4 regions of the Pseudomonas sp. 24 E 13 genome follow, and region 3 is predicted to be linked to each of the others. Evidence: predicted binding sites of a transcription regulator. Region 3 holds the regulator's gene; each other region holds the start of a gene.

Region 1 (3,766 bases), on a different contig from region 3:
GTTCTGTTCATGTATGAAGACCTTGGCGGATTTGCCGTCAAAACGTCGAAGTCAGACGATCCTGACCAACTTGAGCGCAGGTTACGTGGCATACGCGGAGTCAAGTCGATAGAGCGTGATGGCGAGGCTGGCGTCAATACAGGAAGCTGAATGCGTCAAACCTCTGTCGTGCTTTATGGTCCGCGTTGGGTCGCTGTCAAGTTGGTGTAGGCGACAAGCTCCCGGTAACGTGTCCAACCCCGCAGGTGCTTGATTGTTCATGACCGATACCTGTGTCACCGCCTACCGCTTCGGCTGTTCGGCTCGGCTGGTTTCCTTGATCGCAAAGAACAGACAGCGCAGAGCTTCACGATCCTGTTCTGACAATAAACGGTAGTAGCGGATCAGTCGCTCTTCCTCTCGGCTGAGCTGTTGGGGGCGCAAGGTTGTGCCGAGGGCGGTAAGCAGTGAGGGGAAAAACGAAGTATTCAGCATGATCCAGGTTCTTCATGAGATGAATGGAAATGTGGGCTTCTTGCCCTGAACAGCTGAATACATAACGTCTCTTTTGGAAAAGGGCTCGTCATTTTTCGTGACTGTTGGGTTTTTCGGATGGGGCTGTCGGAAGTGTTTGGCGAAGGTGTAGGAGCGATCTTTCAAGGCCGGGCGACCAGGTCAAGCTTGCACAACCAGGAGCGTATGGCTTCAACCAGTTCTATCTTGCACTCCACCGGCAACCAGTGCCCGCCGGGCAGGCGGGTCACGGTGAGATCTGCGCAGGCCGCTCGCATTGGATCGCCCAGCTGATTACCGTTGATGGTGTTCATCTGATCGTAATCGCCGTTCACAAACAGGACTGGCAATGACAAGCGGCCGCCGTTGCGCGCGCGGTGCGCATACTCAATGTTGGCATCGTCGTTTAAATACCATGCGCAGGGCGCGCGGAAACCCTGCGCCTGGAAATTGCGCACCAATTCGGCGAAGTCTGCCTGCGGCCAGAGCGCCAGGTCTGGCTGGGTGAGGGGAGCCCGGTGCGCTTGGCCAAATCGCCCGCCTTTGCGGGTGACTTCGGCATTGGCTGCAACCTTGCCGATACTCGCCGGGTCGCCTCGTCGATAAATCGACGCCAGCGATGCGGCTTTATCCGCATCAAGATCAGCGACAGCACACGCAAAGTGCGTGGTGTAGTAGCGGTAATAATCCCATTGGCCGTCCGGATACGTGTCCGCCGGATAGATCGAGCGGTCAACCAGTGGGACGAGCGTCGGCAAGGCGTTAGTGGTGGGGAAGTACGGCACCGAAATCAATACAACACCGCGGCTGCGCTGAGGTTCATGGGCGACCAGTTCACCCGCCACGACGCTGCCCCAGTCGTGGCCCACCCAAATGGCGGGCATGCCACCGAGATGGTCATGAAGCTCTGCCATGTCGGCCACGATGTTTTCAAGGGTGTAGGCACCAGTGAGCGCGGGCGCGGAAGAACGGCCATAACCGCGCATGTCGGGTGCAACGCAGTGCCAGCCTTGTGCAGCGAACGCTTGTATCTGTGCGCGCCAGATCAGGCTGAGTTCCGGCCAACCGTGCAGGAACACCATCAATGGCCCATCGACCGGACCCATCTCTACATAGTGCGTCGTATGGCGGGGGGTAGTGAGAACACGCGAGGTCAGCTTGGAAGTGGACACGGTATCTCCTCATGCTACGTCGGCTGATGAACGCAAAGCGGCCACACTGTAGTGAGCGGCAGGCTTCATGGTTCGTTCCATGTTGCGCGCACACCATATTCCGTTTTTTTTCAGCGCACAGGGGCTCGGACCCCCGGGCCGGTCATCCAATGGTCATAAAACAGACGGAAGGCACATAAGGATTCTAAAGTTGAGAGGGAGTGGGCAGATAACCCCTATGTCGCCTATATCCGCAACACTGTTCAAGGATCGAACTCATGACCCAGCGTCAATCCGTCCGCATTACCCTTCCTGGTCATCCGCGTTTTTGCTGGTTTGCTCTTATCCCGGTAGTGCCTGCCGTGGTGTGGTTGCTGGTGCAATCAGCCTCCACGGCCAACCTGGTGGCGTGTGCGGTACTGGTGCTGGTGGGGCTCGGTGCCTGTGCCTGGAGCACCGGTTCACAGCGCAAGGCGGTGTTGCGCACGACGTCGCGGGCCCAGGCGGATCAGTCAACGGTGGACGCAGCGCACAACGGCATGGCTTCTCGCGCGCAGCTCGATGAAGTGTTGCTGGGCGCCATGCCGATCTGGGCCAAGCAGGTGGAAAGCTCGCGGCATCAGACTGAAGAAGCGATTGTAAGCCTGGCCAACCGTTTCACCGGGATCGCCACGCGGTTGCAGGACACGGTACAGGCATCGCAGCAGGCTGCCGGCGAACTGGACGGGCAGTCCGCCGATGGCGCGCTGGAGGTGCTGGCGCGCAGTGACAGCGAGCTGAGCCAGGTGATCAACTCGCTCAAGGCCACTCAGACCAGCCGTGACCAGACCCTGGCCCAGGTCCGCAGCCTCACCGCCTATACCAAGGAACTGCGCGCCATGGCCGCCGACGTGGCGGCGATTGCCGCGCAGACCAACCTCCTGGCCCTCAACGCAGCCATCGAGGCGGCGCGTGCCGGTGAGGCAGGGCGCGGCTTTGCGGTGGTGGCCGATGCGGTGCGCAGCCTGTCGAACAAATCCAGTGAAACCGGCCAGCAGATGTCGGCCAAGGTCGACATCATCAATAACGCCATCACGCAATTGGTGCAGGCCGCATCCAGCAGTGCCGACCAGGACAGCCACTCGGTGGCCGAGTCGGAAAACAGTATTCAACGCGTACTCGAGCGCTTCCAGAACATCACCGGGCGCCTGGCGGACTCTGCCGACCTGCTCAAGCAGGAAAGCTACGGCATCCGTGATGAGATGACCGAAGTGCTGGTCAGCCTGCAATTCCAGGACCGGGTCAGCCAGATCCTCAGCCACGTGCGAGACAACATGCAGGCCTTGCATGACCACCTCCTGCAAGCCAGCCAGGCGCCGGACCAGGCGGTGGGCGTCGATGCCCGGCAGTGGCTCGCGCGGATGGAAGCCACCTACGCCACCGACGAGCAACGGCGCCTCCATCACGGAGCGGCGGCCGCGCAGCAGAACTCTCAAGACATCACCTTCTTTTAGGAGCACATCATGGCAAAGAATGTATTAGTGGTCGACGACTCCAGCAGCGTGCGGCAAGTGGTCGGCATCGCCTTGAAAAGCGCCGGCTACGACGTCATCGAGGCCAGCGACGGCAAGGATGCCCTGAGCAAGCTTACCGGGCAGAAGGTGCACTTGATCATCAGCGACGTGAACATGCCCAACATGGACGGCATCACCTTCGTCAAGGAGGTCAAGAAGCTGGCCAATTACAAGTTCACCCCGATCATCATGCTGACCACCGAGTCCCAGGAATCGAAGAAGGCCGAGGGCCAGGCCGCCGGTGCCAAGGCATGGGTGGTCAAGCCGTTCCAGCCGGCGCAGATGTTGGCGGCAGTGTCTAAACTGATCCTGCCTTGATCCCGGCGCCAGGGAGGCTCCCATGCCGATTACCACTGAAACAGTCGACGATACTGCCTGCGTGCGCATCGACGGCGAGCTGACCATCTACACCGTAGCGGAACTGGCGGCTGCGCTGCTGCCCCGGATCGGCGCGACTCCCCGCCTGGAGCTGGATCTGTCGCAGGTCACGGAGATGGATGGCGCCGGTTTGCAGTTGCTCGCAGTGGTCCAGCGTGAGGCGGGCGTTGCCGGTACGGCCTTGAGTGTGAC
Region 2 (3,766 bases), on a different contig from region 3:
CATTGCCACAGGTGACACGGGCGGCGGCACCACGGTCACGGCTGCCGGGGTGACCTTTGATGTCAGCGGTACGCCCCAAAATGGGGACCAGTTCGCAGTCGCTGCAACGACACAGAAGACTCAGAATGCGTTGGATAGCCTCAGCCAGCTGCGCCATGCCCTGGAGCAACCGGCCGACGGTAATCCAGCGGCGATGGTCAAGCTCAAGGATGTACTGGACGCTTCCATCGCCAACTTTGGCAATACCCGTACACAGGTCGATAACGTACGCGGATCGATTGGTGCGCGGCAGAACGCACTGGACATTCAGACCAGCGAGAACACCAGCATCGGCCTGGCTAACACCAGCACCATGAGTGATCTGGGCAATATCGATACGGCTCAAGCCGCAATCAACCTGACCTTGCAGCAAACCATGCTGCAAGCCTCCCAGCTGGCTTTCGTGAAAATCTCGCAGTTGAGTCTCTTCAGCAAGATGTAAGTGGCGCTGCGTCAAGCGGCCCGCTCTGGAAACAGGGCGGGCCGTTGTCGTTTTTGGGGCTTAATTGTTTGGAAGTTTTGCACAAAGCGCACAAAATTGAGTGACCTGTGAGTCATAAAGCGCATCTTCACTGTATCGTGTGAAAAGGATAAGTCGTCACAGGGTCCTTGCGAGGCGGCTTTCAGCGAATTTTTTTGGGGTTATCCCCTTTTATTGTCAGCACTTCGGGCGCAGGCCCTGGGGTGTTCTCCAGCTATTTTGTATTGGGAAGCCACAATGATTGGCATTAAAAGCATCGCCAGTTACGTGCCGGCGGACGGTATCGATAACTACGCCCAGGGTGCCAAATTCGCCAAGGATGAGGAATTCATCATTGGCAAGATCGGCTCGGCGTTCCTGCCGCGCAAGGATGCCGCGCAGGAAACCTCCGATCTGTGTGTCGAAGCGGTCAACGCGTTGTTTGCCGGCAACCCGGACTTGAAGCGCGAGTCCATCGACGCGGTGATTGTCGTCACCCAGAACGGCGATGAAGAAGGGCTGCCCCACACCGCAGCCATCGTCCAGGACAAACTGGGCCTGCCGACCCACGTGGCCGCGTTCGATATCTCCCTGGGCTGCTCCGGCTATGTCTACGGCATCTATGCGATGAAGGGCTTCATGGAAGCCACCGGCCTGAAAAACGGCCTGCTGATCACTGCCGACCCGTATTCGAAAATCGTCGACCCGGAGGACCGCAACACCACCATGCTGTTCGGCGACGCCGCCACCGCCACCTGGATGGGCGAAGACCCGCAGTGGTTGCTCGGCAAATCCAAGTTCGGCACCGACGGTTCCGGCGCGCCGCACCTGAAGGTCAGTGACGGCGTGTTCTTCATGAATGGCCGCCAGGTGTTCAACTTCGCCTTGCTCAAGGTGCCGGCGCATTTGCACGAGTTGCTCGATGAGTCAGACCTCAAGGCCGATGACATCGATGCGTTCTGCATTCACCAGGGCAGTGCCGCCATTGTTGACGCGGTGGCGCGCCGTTTTGAAGATGCGCCGGTGGACAAGTTCATCAAGGACATGGTCGAGACCGGCAATACCGTATCGTCGAGCATTCCCTTGCTGCTGGAAAAACATGTGATGAATGCCGCCTGGCAGCGTGTGGCAATCAGCGGTTTTGGTGTAGGCCTGTCCTGGGGCTCGGCGATTCTGTATCGCCCATGACCCTTTGAGGGGCGCGTAAAAAAAACGTCGATGATCGAAAGATCATCGGCGTTTTTTATTTGGCGCCAGAAAAGCCAACAAAACCGGGGTTTTCAATAGCAGTAACTGCTTGAATTGCAAGGGCTGGCACAGGGCTAGTAAAAAAAATCAAAAAAAACCTCAAGCAACCGGCTACCACGACGATAACTATTACGTAGGTTCTCAGGCCACACCAGGCGGTTGCCAGGGCCGGAAGCCGCAGTATCCATCCATCGAGGATTTCGTCATGGCTTTAACAGTAAACACCAACATTGCTTCCATCACTACCCAGAACGGCCTTGCTAAAGCTGCCAGCTCGCTGCAAACCTCCATGCAGCGTCTGTCCACTGGCCTGAGCATCAACAGCGCTAAAGACAACGCCTCGGGCCTGCAGATTTCCAACCGCCTGACCAGCCAAATCAACGGCCTGGGCCAAGCTGTAAAGAACGCCAACGATGGTATCTCCATCGCGCAGACCGCTGAAGGCGCAATGCAGGCTTCGACCGACATTCTGCAAAAAATGCGTACCCTGGCGCTGTCCTCGGCTACCGGCTCCCTGAGCGACGCTGACCGTACTTCCAACCAGGAAGAATACCAGGCGCTGACTTCGGAACTGACCCGTATCTCGGAAACCACCACTTTCGGTGGCCAGAAGCTGCTCGACGGTTCGTACGGCACCAAAGCCATCCAGGTAGGCGCCAACGCCAACGAAACCATCAACCTGTCCCTGGACAACGTTGCTGCCAACAACATCGGTTCGCAGCAGATCAAGAGCGTCGGCGTTGCACCGAGCACCTCAGGTGTTGCCGGTGGCGTGATCGGCCTGACCGGTAATGGCCAGACCGCCAGTGTCACTGTTCTTCAAGGCGCATCGGCCAAAACCATCGCCAGCCAACTGAACGGCGCTGTAGGTGGCCTGAGCGCTACGGCCAGCACTGAAGCTCAATTCACCGTCGGTGCTGCCGCCAAGACCACGCCTGCTACCTTCACCATGACTGTTGGCGGCCAAGCCACCACCTTCACCGGTGTAACCGATACCGCCAGCCTGGCTGACCAACTGAAATCCAACTCCGCCAAGCTGGGCATCAGCGTCAACTACGACCAATCCAAGGGCACCCTGTCGGTCAAGTCCGATTCCGGTGAGAACCTGAACTTCAGTGCCTCCACTGCCGCCGGTTCGATCACTGTTGCCACCAAAGACGGTGCTGGTGCCTACGGTACCGCCGTCGCGCTGGCCGACGGCCTGATCGCTACCGGTGCAGTGAACCTGGACTCGTCCAAAGGCTACGCGATGAACGGTGCCGGTGTAACCGGTCTGTTCGCCGCAACAGGTACTGCCGCAGCTTCCACCAAGACCACGGTTGCACAGACCGACGTCAGCAGCGCTTTCAACGCACAAGCGGCCATCGCGGTACTGGACAAGGCTATCGGCGGCATCGACAGCACACGTTCGGGCCTGGGTGCTGTTCAGAACCGTCTGACTACTACTGTGGACAACCTGACCAACATTCAGAAAAACTCCACCGCTGCACGTTCTACCGTTCAAGACACCGACTTCGCTGCTGAAACAGCTCAGTTGACCAAGCAACAAACCCTGCAGTCGGCTGCTACCGCGATTCTGTCGCAGGCCAACCAACTGCCATCCGCTGTACTGAAGCTGCTTCAGTAATAGCGTCGCTTGGTAATTGACGGAAGGGCGCGTTTACGTGCCCTTTCGTCTTTTTCGGTTTGTAGAGGAGATTGGACATGGACATGAGTGTAAAGCTGGCCTCGTCTTATCCACCGGTAGCCCCTCAAGGCTCGGCCCCTGCGGTGGTTGCGGACAAAGACAACGCCAAGGTCGAGGCAATCGCGCCGGCCGCGCCGGTCGCCGGTGAGCCGAAACGGGCTGACCTGGAAAAGGCAGTCACCGATATTCGAGAATTCGTACAAGCGGCCCAGCGCAAACTGGATTTTTCCATTGATGATTCCACCCATCGGGTCGTGGTCAAGGTCATCGCCACTGAAAGTGGCGAGGTGATCCGCCAGATTCCGTCGGAAACGGCCTTGAAGCTTGCACAG
Region 3 (3,766 bases):
CTCATGGAGCTGGAGGAAGCCGGCGCCCCCTTTTACAGTGTGAAAACCGCGAAAAATTGCATTGAGCAGGTTCGCATCATCCGGGCGGCTTTCCAGCTCGACCAGTTGTTCGGACAGTTGCTCTAAAATTTCGCCGGCCTCTACAAGGAAATCCTGAAGGATTTCTTCATCGGCGCCGAAGCTCATGTGGGTGCTCCTTAGAAGCCTAAACTGGACAGCAAATCGTCTACGTCATCTTGACCGGATACGACGTCTTCACGTTTATCGGCATGAATCTGCGGACCTTCACCCTTGGCGAGATGTTTTTGTGGATCTTTTTCCGAGAGGATCGCTTCGCGGTCATGTTCGATGCCGGCAAAACGGTCGACCTGACCGGCCATGAGCACCAGTTTGAGCAGGTTGCTTTCCACTTCGGTGACCAGTTGGGTCACCCGCTTGATCACCTGGCCTGTGAGGTCCTGGTAATCCTGGGCCAGCAGAATATCGTTGAGGTTGCTGGCCACCGTGCGGTTTTCCTGCTCGCTGCGCGACAGAAAACCGTCGACGCGACGCGCCAGCTCACGGAACTCTTCAGCCCCCACTTCGCGGCGCATGAAGCGGCCCCAGTCCACGCTCAGGGCGTGGGCTTCGCTGGCCATGCCGTTGACCAGGGGCGTGGCGTTTTCCACCAGGTCCATGGTGCGGTTGGCCGCCGCCTCGGTCAGCCTGACCACATAGGACAAGCGTTCAGTGGCATCGGTGATCTGCGAAATCTCTTCGGCCTGGGGCATGCGCGGGTCAATCTGGAAATTGACGATCGCACTGTGCAGCTCGCGTGTGAGCTTGCCCACTTCCTGGTACAGGCCGCGGTCACGGGTCTGGTTAAGCTCATGGATCAACTGCACCGCGTCGGCGAAATGGCCTTTTTCCAGGCTGTCGACCAACTGGTGAGCATGCTTTTTCAGGGTCGACTCAAAGTCGCCCAGTGTTGTTTCTTTATGCTCCATAGCTCCCCCGCGATGGCATTAGCCGTGGATGCGTTCGAAGATTTTTTCGATCTTCTCTTTCAAGGCCAATGCTGTGAATGGCTTGACCACGTAACCGTTGACCCCGGCTTGGGCGGCTTCGATGATCTGTTCACGCTTGGCTTCGGCGGTCACCATCAACACCGGCAGGCTGCGCAGTTTTTCATCGGCGCGCACATGGCGCAGCAAATCGATACCGGTCATGCCCGGCATGTTCCAGTCGGTTACCAGAAAGTCGATGCTGCCGCTGTTGAGGATCGGAATCGCCGTAATGCCGTCATCCGCCTCGACCGTGTTAGTGAACCCAAGGTCACGCAACAGGTTTTTTATGATCCGCCGCATCGTTGAGAAGTCATCAACGATGAGGATTTTCATGTTCTTGTCCAATTCGACCTCCAAGCAGTCTTAAACGCGCCCAGCACCTGGACGCGCCACTTCAATCAACAGGCGTTACACAAAAAGGACTGCCCAGGGCACCACGGAGCGAATCCGCGAAGGCCGAAACCTTCGCGGTAGCATCTGCAGTGTCCCCACACTGCCTGTCAGCGCGCGCGCCACTCTCCCAACCGCCCCCGCAAGCGGGCCGCGCACTGGCTATGCAACTGGCTGACACGCGATTCGCTGACCCCCAGGACCTCACCGATTTCCTTGAGGTTCAGCTCTTCGTCGTAGTACAGCGCCAGCACCAGGCGCTCACGCTCCGGCAGATTGGCAATGGCGTCCGCCAATGCTCCCTGGAAACGCTCATCTTCCAGATCGCGCGACGGTTCCATATGCGCACTCGCGCCGTCCTCGTGCAGCCCTTCGTGTTCGCCGTCCTGTAACAGGTCGTCGAAACTGAACAGGCGGCTGCCCAAGGTATCGTTCAAAATCCCGTAATAATCGTCGAGACTCAATTGGAGTTCGGCCGCAACTTCATGATCTTTAGCGTCACGACCGGTTTTTGCTTCAATTGCGCGAATTGCGTCACTGACCATGCGCGTATTGCGGTGTACCGAACGCGGCGCCCAGTCCCCTTTACGCACCTCATCGAGCATCGCGCCACGGATACGGATACCCGCATACGTCTCGAAACTCGCGCCCTTGCTCGCGTCATATTTGGTCGACACTTCGAGCAGGCCGATCATGCCGGCCTGGATCAGGTCTTCAACCTGCACGCTGGCAGGCAGGCGCGCCAGCAGGTGATAGGCAATGCGCTTGACCAGGGGCGCATAGCGCTCGATCAATTCGCCCTGGCTGTCACGTGCCGACTTTTTGTAAAGGTTGTAGCCGCTTGATGTCATAGCACAGGTCCCGCGCTCGTCTGATGCACCAGTCGCTCGACGAAAAACTCCAGATGCCCCCGAGGGTTGGCAGGCAACGGCCAGGTATCGACCTTCTGGGCAATGGCCTTGAATGCCAGTGCGCACTTCGAACGAGGGAACGCTTCGTAGACCGCACGCTGCTTTTGCACGGCCTTGCGCACACACTCGTCGTAGGGAACGGCGCCGACGTATTGTAAAGCCACATCGAGGAAACGATCCGTGACCTTGGTCAACTTGGCGAACAGGTTACGCCCTTCCTGCGGGCTCTGGGCCATGTTGGCCAGCACGCGAAAGCGGTTCATGCCGTAGTCACGGTTGAGCAGTTTGATCAGGGCGTAGGCATCGGTAATCGAGGTGGGCTCGTCGCACACCACCAGCAGTACTTCTTGCGCTGCGCGGACAAAGCTGACCACCGACTCGCCGATCCCGGCGGCGGTGTCGATCACCAGCACGTCAAGGTTGTCGCCGATATCGCTGAAGGCCTGGATCAGGCCGGCATGCTGCGCCGGACTCAAGTGCACCATGCTCTGGGTGCCGGAGGCGGCCGGCACGATGCGGATCCCACCGGGCCCCTGCAGCAGCACGTCGCGCAGCTCACAGCGGCCTTCGATCACATCGGCCAGCGTGTGTTTGGGGGTCAGCCCCAACAGAACGTCCACGTTGGCCAGGCCCAGGTCAGCATCCAGCAGCATGACGCGACGGCCAAGCTCTGCCAGGGCCAGGGACAAATTCACTGACACGTTAGTTTTGCCGACGCCACCTTTGCCGCCGGTCACCGCGATCACCTGTACGGGATGCATGCTGCCCATTTTATTTCTTTACCTTGTCTTGCTTAGACGCAGGCTACATGGCTTGGCCGCGTGTATCGCTTGCAGACCATCGATGTAGGTACATTTCACGGTGTTCATCCTGCCTCATCCCACCCGTTTTGCCGGGTTGTGATAAAGGTCGGCGAACATATCAGCCATCGCTTCCTCGCTAGGCTCGTCTTGCATTTGCACGCTGACAGCACGGCTGACCAACTGATGACGGCGCGGCAGATGCAAATCATCCGGAATCCGCGGCCCGTCGGTCAGGTAGGCGACCGGTAGTTCATGACTGATTGCCAGGCTCAGCACTTCGCCCAGGCTGGCGGTTTCATCCAGTTTGGTCAGGATACAACCGGCCAGGCCGCAGCGCTTATAGCTGTGGTAGGCAGCGGTAAGAACCTGTTTCTGGCTGGTGGTTGCAAGCACCAGGTAATTTTTCGACTTGATGCCACGCCCGGCCAGGCTTTCGAGCTGCATGCGCAGGGCCGGGTCGCTGGCTTGCAGGCCGGCGGTATCGATCAACACCACGCGCTTGCGCAGCAGCGGGTCGAGGGCGTTGGCCAGGGACTGGCCCGGGTCGACGTGGGTCACCGGCACATTGAGGATGCGGCCCAGGGTCTTGAGCTGTTCCTGGGCGCCGATGCGATAA
Region 4 (3,766 bases), on a different contig from region 3:
CACCGTGATTACCCGTCAGCGCATGGATGACCAGGCGATGACCAGCATCAACGATGTGGTCAATGCCACCCCGGGATTGTTCCTCAACTACTCCAACGGCCCCGGTCGGCAGGCCTACACCGCGCGCGGTTTCAACGTCGACAACCTGATGTACGACGGCATTCCCAGTGGCTATAACGGCGTCAATGTAGGCGCTCAGCCGAACCTGGCGATGTTCGATCGCGTCGAGGTGGTACGCGGCGCTACCGGCCTGGTGACCGGCGCCGGCAACCCGGCGGCGGCCATCAACCTGATTCGCAAGCGGCCCCTGGACGAGCAGAAAGTCACCCTGACCGGCGCTGCCGGCAGTTGGGACGACTACCGTGGCGAACTCGACGCCTCCAGCCCCCTCAACGACAGCGGCACCTGGCGTGGCCGGGTGGTCACCTCCTACCGCGACGCCAACAGTTTCATCGACAAGGTCGAGCAGGATCACGGCCTGTTCTATGCCGTGACCGAAGCCGACCTGAGCGAGGACACGAGCCTGACCCTCGGCTACTCCAACCAGAAAGACAAGACCAACTACTTCTGGGGCTCGTCGATGATCGGCCTGGATGGCCATCACCTTGGCCTGTCGCGTTCCTACAACCCCGGTACCGACTGGGAGAACAAGGACCAGGAGATCAACACCGTTTTCGTCGAGTTGCGCCAGCAGTTGGCCAACGACTGGAAACTGCAGGTCAACGCCAATTACGCCGAACAAGATGCGCTGTTCTCCGGCTCCTACCAGTCGCGCTGGGTCGAGAACACCCTGGGCCGCACGGTGTACCAGGCCGCCATCGATGAAAACCAGGCCGGGATCGACGCCTTCGTCAGCGGCCCGTTCCAGGCATTCGGGCGCACCCATGAGCTGGTGGTGGGCGCCAGCAAGCGCATCTTCGACATGACCACCCACAACTACAGCCCGTACGATCTGAATTGGCCGATCAATGCCGGCAAGCCGAACTTCACCCGCACCACCAACCAGCGTGACGTCACCACCCAGGACGGTGTCTACGTCACCACGCGCCTGAGCCTGGCCGACCCACTCAAGCTGATCCTCGGCGGGCGCCTGGACTGGTACGACTATGACAACCGCGACGGTGACGGCGACTATAAGGTCACCCGCAACCTCACCCGCTACGCAGGCCTGATCTACGAGCTCAATGACCAGCACTCGGTGTATGCCAGCTACAGCGACATCTTCACGCCGCAAAAAGAAAAGAGCACCGGTGCCACTCCGCTCAAGCCCATTGTCGGCAAAAACTATGAAGTGGGCATCAAGGGCGAATACCTGGGTGGCGCGCTGAATGCCAGCGTGGCGCTGTTCCGTGTCGACCAGGAAAACCGTGCCGTGCAGATCGTTGTGCCGGACTGCCCGCAGGCGTCCTGCTATCAAGCCTCGGGGGAGATTCGCAGCCAGGGTATCGACTTCGAATTGCAGGGCGCCTTGACCGAGAACTGGCAGGTCGGTGGTGGCTACACCTACGCGCGCACCCACACGATCAAGGACGCCGCCAACCCGCAGAAGGTCAACAAGCAGTTCGACACCGACACCCCGGAACACCTGTTCAAGGTCACCACCCGCTACAACTTCCAGGGCCCGCTGGAAAAACTTCGCGTGGGCGGCAACGTGTCCTGGCAGAGCCGCATGTACAACGACATCCAGTTGGCGGACGGCAGTACCTATCGGCTCAAGCAAGGCGGCTACGCCGTCACCGACCTGATGGCCGGGTACCGCGTCAACCAGCACCTGGATCTGCAACTCAACGCCAACAATATCTTTGACCGCCACTACTACCAGTCCATCTCCGAGTCCGTCAGCTATGGCGGCGACTCCTACGGCAGCCCGCGCAACATGATGCTCACCGCCAAGTACAGCTTCTGATCGTCATTGCAACCTTGGCTGCCCGCTCGGGCAGCCGTTCTTAAAGTCTCCCTGCGACGTGCCGATAACCGATTGTCGGACCTTGACGCCGCACCCGCCTGGCTCTTTACCGGCCGCGCGCGTGGCACGCCGCGTGCTAGATTCCTGGCCAACCCACATGGAGTAAACGTGAATGCCCCTCCGCACACGCTTTCTGGAGCACTACCGCAAGGCCGACCGCATCATGCTGGCGCTGATCTGGCTGATGTTCCTGTTCTCCCTCGGGCTGGGGTTCTGGCATGACACCTTCACCCAGGCGTTGATCGTCGGTGGCGGCACCGGCGTGGTGCTGACCGCGCTGTATCGCGCCATCGGCGGCACCCGCGTGATGCGCTGCGCACTCGGTGCAGGCCTCATGGTGATGGCCGCCTTGCACATCAATCAGGCGCACGGTGTGATCGAAGCGCACTTTGGTATCTTCGCGCTGCTCGCGGTGTTGACGTTCTACCGTGACTGGCTGCCGATCCTGGTGGCGGCACTGACCATCGCCGTGCATCACCTGGTGTTCCACGCCCTGCAGCACCAAGGCTGGCCGGTGTTTGTGATGGAACACCACGGCGGCTGGACCATGATCTTCGTCCACGCCTTCTATGTGGTGATGGAATCCGTCGCCCTGCTCTACCTCGCCGTGCACAGCCACGCCGAGGCGGTCGAAAGCCAGGAAATGCTGGAAAAAATGCTCGCCGTCACCTCGCAGTTCAGCGAAGAAACGGCCAAGGGTGAGGACAAGGAGCGCGTGTCCCTGGCCAAGCGCTTCGACCACTTCCTGCAGCAGCTCACTCACCTGATCGACGGCGTCGCACGCGATTCCCATGGCCTGGGCCAACTCGGCCAGGAACTGGCCACGGCCAGCGGCACTCTGGAAAAAGGCGCGCGGCATCAACTGGCGCAAATCAATGAAATGACCGGCTCGATGCAGCGCATGGAAGACGCCACGGGTCACATCACCGTGCACGTCGAACAGGCCGTGGAGCATGCCGGCCAAGCCAGCCAGCAGATTGAGCGCGGTCAGCAAAGCGTGGGGCGCGCCCAGCATGAAATCACGCAACTGGCCTCGCGCATCAATGGCACGCAATCGACCGTGCAATCGCTGGCCGTGCAGGCGGAGCAAATCGGCTCGGTGCTGGAGGTGATCAGCAGCATCGCCAACCAGACCAACCTGCTCGCCCTCAACGCCGCCATCGAAGCCGCCCGCGCCGGCGAACAAGGCCGTGGTTTTGCCGTGGTCGCCGACGAGGTGCGCAGCCTGGCCCAGCGCACCGCCCTCTCCACCCAGGAAATCAGGACCATCATCGAAGGCTTGCAGCAAGGCAGCCGCCAGGCGGTCGAAGCCATGCACGACAGCCGCCAGGGTGTGGAGCGTTGCGTGGAAGACAGCCAAGTGGCCGTCGATATGCTGCGCGCAGTAGGCGAAGACATTGCGCATATCGACCAACTCAATGGCCGCATCGTCACCACCACCCGCGAACAAAGCTCGGCGAACCTGGAAATTGTCGAGCGTCTGCAATCGGTGCAGCACATCGCGCAAAATACCGCCGACGACGTGGAAACCCTGGCCCGCAGCAGCGAACGCCTGCCACCGATCGCCGTACGCCTGGATGCGCTGGGGCGCAGGTTTCATCCCTGATTCAATACCTGAGCGGTCGAGCCATGGCGAGGCTCGACCGCGCTCACAGGCAGCGGATTAAGCGGTTGTTTTGGTGACCGACTCACTCACGAAGTCCTGATACGTGCGCAACGGGCGCCCGATGATCGCCTCAAGCCGCGCCACGGCGCCCTCCGCTGCCTGCATGCCGAACGCCTGGATACCTTCCATCATCA

Evidence for each region. Region 3 encodes FliA, which starts transcription of late flagellar genes. Its sites were predicted from a motif close to CTAAAGTTTNNNNNNNNNNNGCCGNTAA; they were not measured.
Region 1: the regulator FliA is predicted to act here: its motif matches at 1,849-1,876, upstream of BFP90_RS25480 (methyl-accepting chemotaxis protein).
Region 2: the regulator FliA is predicted to act here: its motif matches at 1,846-1,873, upstream of BFP90_RS02925 (flagellin N-terminal helical domain-containing protein).
Region 4: the regulator FliA is predicted to act here: its motif matches at 1,947-1,974, upstream of BFP90_RS12685 (methyl-accepting chemotaxis protein).

The regions. Positions count from the first base shown of each region.
Region 1 covers NZ_CVTO01000158.1:7,373-11,138, reverse strand. Annotated here, with positions in the region: gene BFP90_RS25495 (hypothetical protein) at 1-150, shown strand, start outside; gene BFP90_RS25490 (hypothetical protein) at 283-474, opposite strand; gene BFP90_RS25485 (alpha/beta fold hydrolase) at 636-1,664, opposite strand; gene BFP90_RS25480 (methyl-accepting chemotaxis protein) at 1,922-3,136, shown strand; gene BFP90_RS25475 (response regulator) at 3,146-3,514, shown strand; gene BFP90_RS25470 (STAS domain-containing protein) at 3,537-3,766, shown strand, end outside.
Region 2 covers NZ_CVTO01000060.1:35,107-38,872, forward strand. Annotated here, with positions in the region: gene BFP90_RS02915 (flagellar hook-associated protein 3) at 1-481, shown strand, start outside; gene BFP90_RS02920 (ketoacyl-ACP synthase III) at 758-1,687, shown strand; gene BFP90_RS02925 (flagellin N-terminal helical domain-containing protein) at 1,953-3,374, shown strand; gene BFP90_RS02930 (flagellar protein FlaG) at 3,452-3,766, shown strand, end outside.
Region 3 covers NZ_CVTO01000027.1:7,786-11,551, reverse strand. Annotated here, with positions in the region: partial or broken gene BFP90_RS01040 (Hpt domain-containing protein) at 1-186, opposite strand, end outside; gene BFP90_RS01035 (protein phosphatase CheZ) at 198-986, opposite strand; gene BFP90_RS01030 (chemotaxis response regulator CheY) at 1,005-1,379, opposite strand; gene fliA (RNA polymerase sigma factor FliA) at 1,547-2,287, opposite strand; gene fleN (flagellar synthesis regulator FleN) at 2,284-3,117, opposite strand; gene flhF (flagellar biosynthesis protein FlhF) at 3,223-3,766, opposite strand, start outside.
Region 4 covers NZ_CVTO01000115.1:59,900-63,665, reverse strand. Annotated here, with positions in the region: gene BFP90_RS12690 (TonB-dependent siderophore receptor) at 1-1,906, shown strand, start outside; gene BFP90_RS12685 (methyl-accepting chemotaxis protein) at 2,079-3,572, shown strand; gene BFP90_RS12680 (NmrA family NAD(P)-binding protein) at 3,630-3,766, opposite strand, start outside.